DNA from 2 places in the Sporolactobacillus sp. Y61 genome. Region 2 is predicted to be linked to the other one. Evidence: riboswitches for the same ligand, from Rfam matches in the RefSeq annotation. Region 2 holds a riboswitch; the other holds the start of a gene.
The links. Region 2 has a riboswitch for S-adenosylmethionine ahead of metK (methionine adenosyltransferase). Riboswitches for the same ligand answer to the same signal wherever they lie in the genome.

Region 1: it holds a riboswitch for S-adenosylmethionine, as region 2 does, so the genes downstream of both, ABNN70_RS08515 (ATP-binding cassette domain-containing protein) here and metK (methionine adenosyltransferase) in region 2, are expected to answer to the same signal.

The regions. Positions count from the first base shown of each region.
Region 1 is NZ_CP159510.1:1,796,852-1,801,276, forward strand. It holds gene ABNN70_RS08500 (anti-sigma factor domain-containing protein) at 1-711, shown strand, start outside; partial or broken gene ABNN70_RS08505 (NlpC/P60 family protein) at 1,294-1,502, shown strand; gene ABNN70_RS08510 (LysM peptidoglycan-binding domain-containing protein) at 1,749-2,384, shown strand; SAM riboswitch class I at 2,522-2,642, shown strand; gene ABNN70_RS08515 (ATP-binding cassette domain-containing protein) at 2,780-3,802, shown strand; gene ABNN70_RS08520 (methionine ABC transporter permease) at 3,799-4,425, shown strand, end outside.
Region 2 is NZ_CP159510.1:2,959,627-2,964,051, reverse strand. It holds gene ABNN70_RS14210 (Fur-regulated basic protein FbpA) at 200-376, shown strand; gene pckA (phosphoenolpyruvate carboxykinase (ATP)) at 445-2,025, opposite strand; SAM riboswitch class I at 2,290-2,391, shown strand; gene metK (methionine adenosyltransferase) at 2,523-3,749, shown strand; gene ABNN70_RS14195 (tetraprenyl-beta-curcumene synthase family protein) at 3,971-4,425, shown strand, end outside.

The DNA of each region.
Region 1 (4,425 bases), 1.2 Mb from region 2:
GATGTTGCATCCGATATTGAAGCGAGTGTCGATCCGGACATGCGCATTATTTCCGTTCAGACCCTGGATGGGAATGCTAAAGCATTACTTCCGGATCCGGATGCATTCCGGGATATGTCTTTCAGTGCCTTTACATCACATTTGTTCGAGAGGCTCGATGCGCGGGGACAGTTAACCGGACAGACCCTGTGTCTGATTACGACCGTATTTACCAATCAGATCACGCGGTCAGAGCGAGACCATTTTAACAGAAAATTATTCGAAGCATACACGGAAGGAACGGCCCGGACGGCCATACGAAGTGGATCGGCGTCAAAGTGGCAGATCGCATCGATGGCCGGACGGCAGAATGCCAGACAGGCGGGACTGTCGATGGGCAAATACCTGTTGTATCTTAAGGCTAATGCGTTTCACAAAGTGCTGTCACTGGATCAGGCGCGACAGCTTTCTGCGTTACGTCTTGAACAGCAGCTTTCTTCCTCCAGACCGGTCTGGTATCCATTTATCAGGGAGCTGACGGGGAAATTTCAGAACGGTGAAAACCAGGCTGCGAAAGCAACTTTTCATTATATTAAAGAAAATTCACTGTTCAGAAATCCCTTTAACGGTCTGGAGAAGAAAAAGCCTGCTGAAGATCTGAGCGGTATGCGTCTCAGTGAGCCGCGGTCAGTTGCGTTGACTCATGCCCTGCGGCAACGTCTGGAAGCCTGATGAAAAACATAATCATGGATTCTGATGTTCAGGCAGGGGCGGCAGGCTGAAGTGCATTATTTGAAGATCAATCTGTTTCCGGATAAAGGAGACAGGTTATTTTTTTGGGCAAAATTTTTAACTGAAGAACTGATTTCCAGTGGGCAAGCCGTTGTTCTTCATTTTCCGGGTAGATCCTCATGCTGTTTTCTGTAAAAAATTGTCTGATCTGATAAATGTTCTTATAGCTGTCTTATCCTGCATCAAATATTAAACAACTGTAATGAAGACGTATCGCTTCTGTTAACAGCATGTAACTGCCATGAAAAATCTGGGGACTATGATTAACCTTGTTGAAAAGTTTAATACACATGTACATATAAGCGACGCGTGATTTTTGAAATACGAGCAGGAGGTTATCCGAAAATGAAGAAAAAAGGAATTATATCAGCAACGCTTATCGGCGGACTGGTTGTAGCAGGAACGGGTGCCGGAGGAGTAGATCAGGCAAAGGCAGCTCCTTCGGGAAATGCAGCAAGTTTGGCCAGACAGGGTATTGGTCAGCAATACAGATGGGGAGCTAACGACTGCTCCGGCTTTACGATGAAAGTCTTTGCCCGTTTAGGGGTGAATCTGCCTCACAGTTCTGCGGGGCAGGCAGCGTACGGTGCTTATGTCAGCAGAGATAACCTTCAGCCGGGGATCTCGTCTTCTTTAACACCAATAATAAAGGAATTTCTCATGTGGGGATCTATGTGGGCAATAACCAGATGATCAGTGCTGAAAATGAAGAAACAGGTGTCCGTCAGACGCAAATTTTTGATGGCGGTGCATCCAGCTACTGGGAACCCAAATATGTGACCGCCAGACGGATTTCTGAAAGCACCCCACCCGCTCAGAAAGCGAAAAAATCTGTACGTCCTGCAGTAAGACAGGCCGCACCGGCTTCGAACACGACTCAGAAAGCCACAAGCAACAATCAGGCGACGCCGTCTGGAACCTATAAAATTCAGGACGGGGATACGCTGTCAGGAATCAGTCAGAAGACAGATGTATCGGTGTCTCAGCTGAAAGCACTGAACGGGCTGAACTCGAATCAGATTAGATCCGGCCAAGTACTCCGGCTGAAGGGCAATCCGATTTCGCCATCCAAAGCTCCTTCAAAGGTTTCTGCAGCAAAACCGGCTAAAGCTTCTGCAGAAAAGCCGACAACAGCTTCTGCAGCAAAACCGACAACAGCTTCTGCAGCGGAACCGGCTAAAGTTCCTGCAGCAAAACCGAAAGCACAGACGGTTAATAAGTCAGGAGTTAAGGAAGCGGCGCAGCCTGCACAGTCGGCAGAACGTCCTGCCGCTGCTCAATCAGATAAAGTGTCCGGCGGAACTTATTTCGTCCGGACGGGTGACAGCCTGTGGGCGATTTCAAGACATCACGGAATCAGCGTATCCGAAATTAAACTGAACAATCATTTGAAGTCGGATGTGATTTATCCGGGTCAAAAGCTTAATTTCAATGTGCAGAATAAAGGCCAGACGCATAATCAGGCAAATAAAACATACGCGATTAAGCGCGGGGATACCCTGTGGGATATTGCAAGAGCGCATGGCACGACAGTCAGCAAGCTGATGAAAGAAAATCATCTGCATTCTTCTCTGATTTTCGCAGGTGATCAATTAAAGTTGCCGAAAAAATAATTAAAAATTTCATAATGATCATAAACGCCGGGCAGGAGGAAAATCTTGCCTGGTGTTTTTTTGAATCGTCGATTTGACAACTTTCAGCCACCATGTTAAGTTAAATTTACGCATAAGAATAGAAGAATAGGTAATCACTCTTATCAAGAGCGGCGGAGGGACTGGCCCGATGATGCCCGGCAACCCCTGTTTTCTGTTTATTCGGAAGACAGGAAGGTGCTAATTCCTGCAGAAATGCAAGTTTCTGGCAGATGAGAGAGGCAGCGGGCTCCTCTTTCATTGAGGAGTTTTTTGTTTACCTTCATGAAGCGTGAAAGGGAGGAGATACAGGTTTCGGATTTTCCGGAATATCCGGCTAAGCGTATAGAAAAGGTTTTGAAAGTGAGGAAATGGTGTTGATTGAGCTTCAAGATGTGAAAAAGGTTTACCAGACTGATGCCGGACCGGTTGAAGCTTTGTCTGACGTCAGCCTGAGCATCCGCCGGGGTGAGATATTCGGCGTCATCGGCTACAGCGGTGCCGGTAAGAGTACGCTGATCCGGCTGATTAATATGCTGGAGAAGCCGACATCCGGTCAGGTGGAAGTGGACGGGCGTGTGCTGTCTGATTTATCAGATAAACAATTGAGGAGGGAAAGACAGCAGATTGGAATGATTTTTCAACACTTTAATCTGCTGTGGTCCCGCACGGTTGCTGAAAATATTGCTTTCCCGCTTGAACTGTCCCATCTTCCAAAAACTAAAAGGAAGGAGCGGGTGTCGGAACTGATTCGGCTCGTCGGGCTATCAGGACGCGACTCGTCCTATCCGTCACAGCTGAGCGGAGGCCAGAAGCAGCGTGTGGGCATTGCCCGGGCTCTTGCCAGTAACCCCAAAGTGCTGCTCTGTGATGAGGCGACGTCCGCACTGGATCCGAAAACAACAGAGGACATTCTCCGACTGCTCAGCGAAATTAATAAGAAACTGGGAATCACGATTGTGATCATTACCCATGAGATGCATGTCATTCATCAGATCTGTGATCGTGTTGCTGTCCTTGATCGGGGAATCATTGTCGAAGAAGGTTCCGTTCATGATGTTTTTCTGCATCCACAGAAGGAGATCACAAGATCGTTTGTCGGCCGGACAGACGAATCGCTGACTGAAAAGGAGCGAATCAGCTCGTTTCAGGAGCATCATCCGGGAGGGACCATTATCCGCATCACATTCAGGGAAGGGGACAGCCAGAAACCGCTGTCGACGATTTTATTCCGGAATCCGGCTCTTGAGGTGGCTGTCATTGAAGGCGATCTGTCATCGGTGAATGGCGGTTCAGAAGGGCTTCTTCTATTAAATCTGACCGGTGCGGAAACCGATATAAAAGCTTCCATTGAGAAGCTCCGGGCAGGGCATTTGGAAGTTGAGGTGATTTCCCGATGAACGGTTTCTTATCAAGTATCGACTGGCCGGGAATGTGGCTGGCTACCGAACAAACGCTTTATATGACTCTGGTTTCCGGTGTCCTGACTTTTGTTATTGGTCTGATTCTCGGCCTGATTCTTTTCCTGACGGCAAAAGGCGGGCTCTATGAGCAGCTGTTTGTTTACCGGATTGTTGCGGCAGTTGTCAATGTCTTTCGATCGATTCCATTTATCATCTTAATTATCTTGCTGATTCCGTTCACTGTTCTGATTGTCCGGACGATGATCGGCGCAACAGCAGCTCTTCCTGCGATTATCATCGGGACAGCCCCGTTTTACGGGCGCCTTGTAGAGATCAGTCTCCGGGAAGTAGATAAAGGGGTCATTGAAGCCGCTCAGGCGATGGGAGCTTCCCGCCTGCAGATCATTGTTAAAGTCCTGCTTCCTGAAGCCTGGCCGTCGCTGATCTCCGGCATGACCGTCACGCTGATTGCCTTAATCAGTAATACCGCGATGGCGGGCGTTGTCGGCGCAGGCGGACTGGGCACCATTGCATACAATGACGGTTTTCAGGCGAATAATAATCAAATTACCTTTGTCGCGACAGTCATTATTCTGATTATTGTTTTTATTATTCAGTTT
Region 2 (4,425 bases):
ATAAATGTCTCTTTTTTTACAAAAGCACATCTTTTTTCCCGGTTTTGTTGTATAGTATAAATGTAAGCGTTTTAATTCGTTTAAAATATATTTCGGCTGGCTAAAATAGAGAGAATGAAAGCCCAGGCATGTCAGATTGAAGGAGGAGAAAAGCCGGTCAGGTAGAGGGTCAACGCTTGCTTACGACCGGTGTAAGAAAATGAATCAAATAAATTTATTAAGGACGGCAGTAGAAACGCGGAAAAAACATCTGATCAGGCTGCTCGAGCAGCATCATGTGACAAAGGAATCCGGGAAGCTGGACCAGTGGACCCTATCCGAACTGGAGAATGAATGGAAAAGCTATCTGGAACTGCAGAAAAAAGATACTGGCTGACAAACGCGCCGCACCCGAATCATACCGGGTTACGGCGCGTGTTTCCTTGTTCATGATTTTGTATGCTGTTATCGACTGACAGGTCCCGCAGAACGGATGCTGTCTGATGCTTCCGGAAAATGGCGGAAATTTTCATTGAATTTTCCGGCGAGCTCCCGAGCCGTCTGATCATAAGCGGCCGGATCTTCCCAGGTGTTTTTCGGCATTAGAATCTCATCCGGAACACCCGGGCAATGGGCAGGGACATGCAGACCGAATACAGGATCCGTGACTGTTTTCGCATTGATAAATGTACCTGCCAGTGCAGCTTCTATCATTTTTCGCGTATAGGCAAGTTTCATGCGGCTGCCTGTTTTATAGGGGCCTCCCGTCCAGCCGGTGTTGACAAGATAAGCGCTTACATTGTGCTGCTTAATTAATTTGCCGAGAAGTTCAGCATACACGGAGGCGGGAAGCGGCATGAACGGTGCACCGAAGCAGGTGGAGAAGGTCGCTTCAGGGTCTGTTATCCCTCTTTCTGTTCCGGCAAGTTTACTTGTGTAACCGGACAGAAACTGGTACATTGCCTGTTCGGGCGTCAGCAGGCTGATTGGCGGGAGAACGCCGAAAGCATCTGCTGTCAGAAAGATAATCGCACTCGGATGACCGCCGATACTGGGGAACAGAGCGTGGTCCACATGGTGCAGATCATAGGCTGCACGAGTGTTCTCTGTTAAGGAGTTATCATCATAATCAGGCACTCGCCGATCGTCAAGAATGACATTTTCAAGTACGGTTCCAAATTGAATGCTGTTAAAGATCTGCGGCTCTTTTTCTTTTGACAGATGAATGGTTTTGGCGTAGCAGCCGCCTTCAATATTAAATACACCCTGTTCCGACCAGCCGTGCTCGTCATCGCCAATCAGAGCACGTCCGGAAACATTTGATAAAGTGGTTTTGCCTGTTCCCGAGAGGCCGAAGAAGAGGGCGACTCTGCCGTCTGAGCCCTGATTGGCAGAGCAATGCATCGACATGATCCCGTGCTGTGGGAGCAAATAGTTCATGACTGTGAAAATGGATTTCTTGATTTCTCCGCCGTATTCGGTACCGCCAATCAGGACGATGCGGTGTGTAAAAGAAATAATAATGAAGGCCTCAGAACGCGTGCCATCAGTGGCAGGATCCGCTTTACATCCTGGAGCTGAGAATATCGTGAATCCTGGATGAAAGTCCTGCAGCTCTTCCTGTGACGGGGTAATAAATAATTGCCGGCTGAACAGATTCTGCCAGGCATATTCGTTAACCACCTGAATGGGCAGTCTGTTCTTTGGATCAGCCCCGGCAAATCCATGAAAAACAAAACGTTCTGGTTGTTTGTTCAAATAGGTAACGATTTTTTTGTACAGTCCGAGAAAAACAGATTCGCTGATTTCCTGATTTCGCTTCCAGTCAATTTTATTCACTGTTGTCTTATCTTTGACAAAAAATTTGTCTTTAGGTGAGCGACCGGTGTATTTTCCAGTGGTTACAGCGAATGCCCCCTTGTCCGTTAAAGCGCCTTCATTTCTGGCAAGCGCTTTCTCCATAAGCTCAGGTGCGGAAAGGTCTACAAAGGTTTTTCCCGATGTGAATAATTTAGTGATGGACGTTTTCAAAACGGTGGCATTCATCACAAACATCCCTTTCATTTATGAATTTCTTTCGACGAATCAAGTATATCACACTGACATTTAATAAAATATTGTTTTCACAAATTATGGGCCATAAATCGTGAAAAATTTCTCTAATAGCCAAAAGAATTGCCATTTATGAAAACAGATGAGGCTTTGTTACCCTGCAGGTACGTTCTGCCGATTCACTGATGACTGGAGACCGCTTTTTCAATATTGACACATGTTATTTCCGGCGGTATTATAATAGTTATACTATGGCTGCTCTTATTCCGAGCAGGCGGAGGGACAGGCCCGATGAAGCCCGGCAACCGGCCGCGTACGGCACGGTGCTAACCTGCAGGAAGTTCTCCTGATCAATAAGAGGCAAGTTAAAGAGTCGCCTAATCCTTTATACAGGACCGGGCTTTTTTCATGCCTTGAAAACAAAAAGCAAACGGGATCGGGTACCGTAAATACAATATGGGATATAATGTTGAAAAGGCAGGGTGAATGAAATGAAGAAGAAGGATTCTCGAAGGCTGTTCACTTCCGAATCGGTGACAGAAGGACATCCGGACAAAATCTGCGATCAGATCTCAGATGCCATCCTTGATGAATTGCTGCGCGGAGATCCAAATGCGCGGGTGGCCTGCGAAACAGTGGTTAATACGGGTCTGGTCCTGGTGACGGGAGAAATTTCAACTTCAACTTATGTAGATATACCTAAAGTAGTTCGCAGGACGATACAGGATATTGGCTATACGGATGCGAAGTATGGATTTGATGCCTCAAATTGTGCCATCCTGACTTCAATTGAAGAGCAGTCTGCCGACATTGCTCAGGGCGTTAACCGGGCACTGGAAGCGCGGGAGGGAAAGATGACGGACGACGAAATTGAGGCGATCGGGGCAGGTGATCAGGGCATGATGTTCGGCTTTGCAGTCAATGAAACACCGGAACTGATGCCGCTGCCGATATCTATTGCTCATAAACTGGCGAAAAGGCTGGCGGATGTGCGCAAGAGCGGAGAAGTGCCTTATTTACGTCCTGACGGAAAAACTCAGGTGACGGTTGAATACGATGAAGCGGGTCACCCTGCACGAGTCGATACGATTGTCGTCTCGACGCAGCATGATCCCGAAGCCACGGAGGAACAGATTAAAAAGGATGTACAGGAACATGTGATCCGTCCTGTTGTTCCGGCCGGACTGATAGACGAACAAACCAGATTCTTAATTAACCCGACCGGGCGATTCGTCATTGGCGGTCCCCAGGGTGACGCGGGATTAACCGGACGTAAAATCATCGTCGACACGTATGGCGGATACGCGCACCACGGAGGGGGCGCTTTTTCAGGAAAAGACGCAACAAAAGTGGATCGTTCAGCCTCTTATGCCGCCCGATATGTGGCTAAAAATATTGTGGCGGCGGGACTTGCGGGCAAATGCGAAGTGCAGCTTGCTTATGCGATCGGAGTCGCTGAACCGGTTTCCATTTCCGTGGATACGTTCGGGACAGGTGTGACCTCAGAAGCAAGTCTTGTGGATCTGATCCGCAGGAACTTTGATCTCAGACCGGCCGGCATTATTAAGATGCTCGACCTCCGCCGGCCGATTTATCTTCAGACGGCTGCATACGGACACTTTGGACGTACTGATATAGATCTGCCGTGGGAGAAAACGGATAAAGCTGCCTTACTGAAGCAGCAGATTTTTTCCGGCGATCCGGCAAACGGGAAATAAATCAGCTTAGTTACCAGGAAAACCGTTCCTGTTATCCGGCAGGAACGGTTTTTGTCTTGCTGTCACGTGATATACCGGGTTGATGTCGCGTATAATAGGTCATAAGATCATGTCGCAGGATTGTCAGATTCTGATTTGTTTTTTCGACAGGCACAGCATGGACATGCCGAAAGATATGAGTGAAAGAACGAAACCGGGTATCGTGAAGGAGGCAGTGTGATATGGCTGTTCCGGCAGGGCCCTTAACATTGATGTCACAAATTTACAGGAAAGTACTTCCTGACGTTCACCGGGAGCTGGAACGATGGAAAAAGAAAGCAGATCAGATTCCTGATCCGGAATTGCGAAGACAGGCGCACGCAAGTATGGAGACGAAGGCTTTTCACTGCGAAGGGGGAGCCATTTACAGTCTGCTTGCAGGAGACAAAAGGAGAGAAATCATCTCTTTCATTGTTGCCTATCAGACCATCAGCGACTATCTGGATAACCTTTGTGATCGAAGTACATCACTTGATCCCGAGGATTTTCGCTGCCTGCACCAATCCATGCTGGACGCGCTGACACCAGGTGCCGTTCATTCGGACTACTATCGCTTTCGTGGTTCCTGTTCGGACGGAGGGTATCTGAGCGAACTCGTCGCAACGTGCCAGCATATCCTGCGCAGGATGGACGCGTG